One region of the Lysinibacillus sp. 1 U-2021 genome, then DNA from elsewhere that is predicted to be linked to it. Evidence: riboswitches for the same ligand, from Rfam matches in the RefSeq annotation. Region 1 holds a riboswitch; the other holds the start of a gene.
What was found. A riboswitch is a leader RNA that binds a small molecule or an ion and turns the genes downstream of it on or off. The one in region 1 is predicted to bind cyclic di-GMP.
Positions count from the first base shown of each region.

Region 2: it holds a riboswitch for cyclic di-GMP, as region 1 does, so the genes downstream of both, QH639_RS21330 (methyl-accepting chemotaxis protein) here and QH639_RS09725 (amidase) in region 1, are expected to answer to the same signal.

Region 1 is NZ_CP123966.1:1,911,883-1,914,092, forward strand. Features, by position in the region: gene QH639_RS09725 (amidase) at 1-800, opposite strand, end outside; cyclic di-GMP riboswitch class I at 844-934, opposite strand; gene QH639_RS09730 (chemotaxis protein CheW) at 1,072-1,560, opposite strand; gene QH639_RS09735 (M20/M25/M40 family metallo-hydrolase) at 1,584-2,210, opposite strand, start outside.
Region 2 is NZ_CP123966.1:4,023,812-4,026,021, forward strand. Features, by position in the region: gene QH639_RS21330 (methyl-accepting chemotaxis protein) at 1-1,273, opposite strand, end outside; cyclic di-GMP riboswitch class I at 1,381-1,466, opposite strand; gene QH639_RS21335 (hypothetical protein) at 1,678-1,872, opposite strand; gene QH639_RS21340 (YehS family protein) at 2,014-2,210, opposite strand, start outside.

The DNA.
Region 1 (2,210 bases):
ACAAGTATAAGCTGTTCATTCATAAAGGCTTCTCCATTATCATAAAAAGTAATATTTACCCCTTCCTCTGAAGCGCCTGTTTCTACACCAATTACAATTGATTTGTTCATAGTGGAAGCATAAGCGATTTCATGTTCTACAATAGTGATAATATCTTTTGCAGCATCACGATAGGCCATGATCGTCACACTATCCACATGGTCAATGACCCAATCAGCTAATAACCCTTTTCCAAATTCATTATAATACGGAACTTCATCAAACCAAAATGGCATATCTACTTCTAAAGTAAGTTGTAACTGACTCGCTTTCTCACTTGCTTTCATTATTAGTGTTTGATAGGATTCTATCGTTTGTGCTTGATGTAAGTTCCATCCACTATTTAAATAAGGTTCTACATCAAGGTGAATCCCAGAAAATTGCTCAGATTCAGTTGAATTCTCATTATATGTATGTAACCAATTAAACAATTCATCTTGGCTTCGACTACCCTCAGCTGAAACCCAGCTTGCAGCACCATCCAATGCATAAATGCGAATACCTTTGTCAGAAGCGTTACTAATAAAATGCTTATAGTCATCGCTCGCTATGCCTTGATCGATTTGCAGATAAACTTTATTGACATCGTTATGTTCTAAAAATAATAATATTTTTTCTTGGTCATCCCTGATAAGGGATGTATCCCACAGCCACGTAGCCTTTTCCTGTATAGCCATGGCATCAACCTTTCCACTTGATAAAGCTAATGAACTAATCATGATGACGATTAGTGCGGTCCATACTTTTAATTGTCTCTTCATACGAACTAACTCCATTCTACTCGCCTCGGCTCCTAGAACAGAACCTGGCAACCTGACAATCATGCACTAAATTATAGTGTTTAGACTCATGGCTTGGCGTCCCTCCCTTTCGATGAAGTTTGCCTTTTTCAGTTTTTTCTTAATCATTATCATACGCGGTTAGCGATGGTTTGTCTGTAGGTATAATGCATAATTGTCACATGTATGATCAGGTAAAAACGACAAAATACAGGTTAAATTTACTATTCAAACATAAAAAAACGTAGAGTACTTAAGCCTCTACGTTTTCCTTTTCATTTTCAAGCATTTTGTGTAAATAATTGATGATCTCACGAATGCCCTCTAATGAATTAACCAATATTTTGGGATCAACATACGTAATCATTCGATTTTCAAGATTAGCTACCGCAGTAAAATAGCGTGTTTTACTATAATTGACTAGACCCAATTGCTGAAGTACTGATTCATCGAAATCAAGAATTTCACGTGCTTCTGTAACAAGTAATCCATAATTAACAACATCTGTATTCAACACAATGATACGAGCAGTTGCTGTATTCGATGAACGATTGTACAGTATGCGTTCAAAATCAAGAACAGGTACAAGCTCACCGCGAATTCTTGTAAAGCCTAGAAGATAGTTAGGTAAATGAGGAATAGGTGTTACTTGCTCTAATTTTTCAATTGAAATCGCTTGCTCCACAGGCACAGCATACTCCTCTGTCCCACAAGCAAATACGACTGCTTTGACACTTTCCATAGGGTCACATCCTTATTCGACTGTTAGTTTTTCGCCGATTCTTTGACGATTTCTACTAGTAAATCTGCTAATTTTTCAAGTTCTTCTACTGGTATTTTTTCATTTGTTGTATGGATATCCTCGTATCCAACAGATAAATTAACTGTAGGAATGCCAAAGCCTGCGATGACGTTTGCATCTGAGCCTCCACCAGAAATACCTAGTGTCGGTGTGCGATCAATATTGCGTGCAGCAGCCATAGCTACCTGAACTACTTTATCAGATTCCGTTACACGGAAGCCTGGATACATTAGCTTCACTTCTACCTCTGCACGTGCGCCTAAAGAAGCAGCTACTTGTTCAAACGTATCTTGCATATGCTTTGTTTGCGCATCCAATTTAACTTTGTCTATAGAGCGTGCTTCTGCAAGAATTGTCGCTTCGTCACAAACAATATTCGTCGCTTGTCCACCTTCAAAACGCCCAATATTTGCTGTCGTTTCTTCATCTAAACGACCTAGTTTCATTTGAGCAATACATTTTGATGCGACTGTTATGGCAGAAATACCCTTTTCAGGAGCAACCCCTGCATGTGCCGTTTTTCCAATAATCTTTGTGAAAATTTTCGCTTGAAATGGCGCTGCTGTCACGATACCACCAACTTTGCCATC
Region 2 (2,210 bases), 2.1 Mb from region 1:
TTCCATGTTCACCTGCTCGTGCCGCTTCGATGGCAGCATTTAATGCTAATAGATTTGTTTGATCGGCAATAGCAGTAATTAAGCTAACAATTTCACTTATTTTTTTCGTATTAACATGTAGACCATTAATGGTTGTCCCTATTTGTTCAACAGAATCATTAATTAACTCCATTTGAGCAATAACTTGTTGTACAACTTCATTGCCTCGTTCAGAAGCCTGTGATGCTGAAATAGAAGATTCCGCAGCTACATTTGCAGAATCAGCAATTTGCTGAATACCTGTTGCCGTTTCTTCCATAGCAGCAGCTGTTTCCTCTGTCATGGTCATCGAGGCCTCAGCATTTTGTGTAATTTGATTCATGTCTAGTGCAATATTTGTTGAGCTGTTATAAGTTTCACCAGCATGTACCGTTAATTGATTGGCTGCTGAAGAAACGTGATTGGATGTATTGCGTATGTTTAAAATAATATGTTGCAAATTAGCCACCATTGTACGAATGGATTCAGATAATTTACCAATCTCATCCTTCGATGTCTCTAAATCAACATCTATTAATTCACCATTTGCCACTTGATTGGCAACGTTCACTACTTTTTTCAGTGGCTTTAATAGTCGATCTATAATTATGTAAACTAAAACTAATAAAATTAAAATGCCGATAATGGCAATGACAATTTGCTTAATCACACTTGTTTTAATAATCGTATTGATATAATCAGCGGAGTAATCAATCCCTAATAGGGCAATCAGTTGGCCATTATCATCTTTAATAGGACTAAAAACCGTTCTCCAAGAACCAAAAGGATCCTCGAAAATATCAGTTACCTCTGTACTATTATTTTCAATAGCTAATTTTGCTGTTTCTACATGTTCATCCGCTAAATCAGTAAAAATTTCACCAGCTTCATAGACTTCATTTAGATTAGAGGTATAACCAATTGGATTGACGCCACCCTCATCCTTGACATCCCAAATATAACTCCAGCTCATAATACCTTGCTGTTCCTGAATCATATCAAGTTGCTTTTGGATCTTTGTAAACTTTGCGTTTGTTTCCCCTTTTTCGGACAGCAAATCTTTTACTTCATCACTGTCTAAGTTCATAGCTGTTAATAAACCAACACTTTTTAATTCTTGCTTCAAATCCACATTCATCCGATTATTCAATTCACTAATACTTTGCGTCGTAATAATAGCGATAAGCAGTAATACAACGATAGAGACTGTTAGTAAAAGCTTATTTTTTAATGATGTGTTTTTTAACAACGTCATTTCCCCTTTTCCTCCTTTGAACTTTACTTGCAAAAAAAAATGCCTATTTCAAAAGAAATAGGCATAAAAGAACAAAAACTAGAATGAAGATGATACAACTAGCACTCTTTTGCAACCCAGCCGTCATAGCATTTATTGCCTTAGACCTGTAGCTTTGCGTCTCTACTTTTCAGTAAATTTGCCTATATTTCCCTACCAAAATTAACACAGTAGGTAAAAGTAGTCAATGCTCTCTACTTAAAACATACATATTTTATACTAGCTGTTCCTTCATTAATAATTATATAAATTACTTAATTATGAAGGTTTTATTCATCTATGGGACAAAATAAAAACAGCTACAACCTCAATTAGCGTTGTAGCCGTCAACTTTCAATTCACTTACCCCTAAGTGTTTGAATAAATTATACGTTTTGTGTGACAAGTAATACGGATGGTATGAAGGATAACGCAAACATAGCGATATACCATACGGAAGTACGACGTAATGAAAAGCGCACTTTTTTTCGTTCTGCATAAAAAATATCTAACATAACTGCAACAATAAAAGGCATTGTAATACATGCAATAGCTACTAATAAGATGTCAAAATAAATCATACAAGCACCCCTTTGTTTGTGAACATTTTTCATCTTTTTTGTGAACATTTTGTGATAAATTCATTGTACACAATTTCGTCACAAATTGTCAACGAGTTTTAAAGAAAAAAATGGCACTTTATGATTGATATCCATTGTGCATTATGCTCTATATTTATATGTTAGGCCCCTTAAAAAATTTCGTACGAATGAATCGCCACACTCTTTATAATTACGATGACTTGGATTTCTTAAAATAGCACCTAATTCACCTTTTGTGACTTTAATACCGCCGTCATATAAAATCTCAAGCATCTCCTCGGTTGTTAAAGCTAAAGCAATTTTCACTTTCTTTAGTA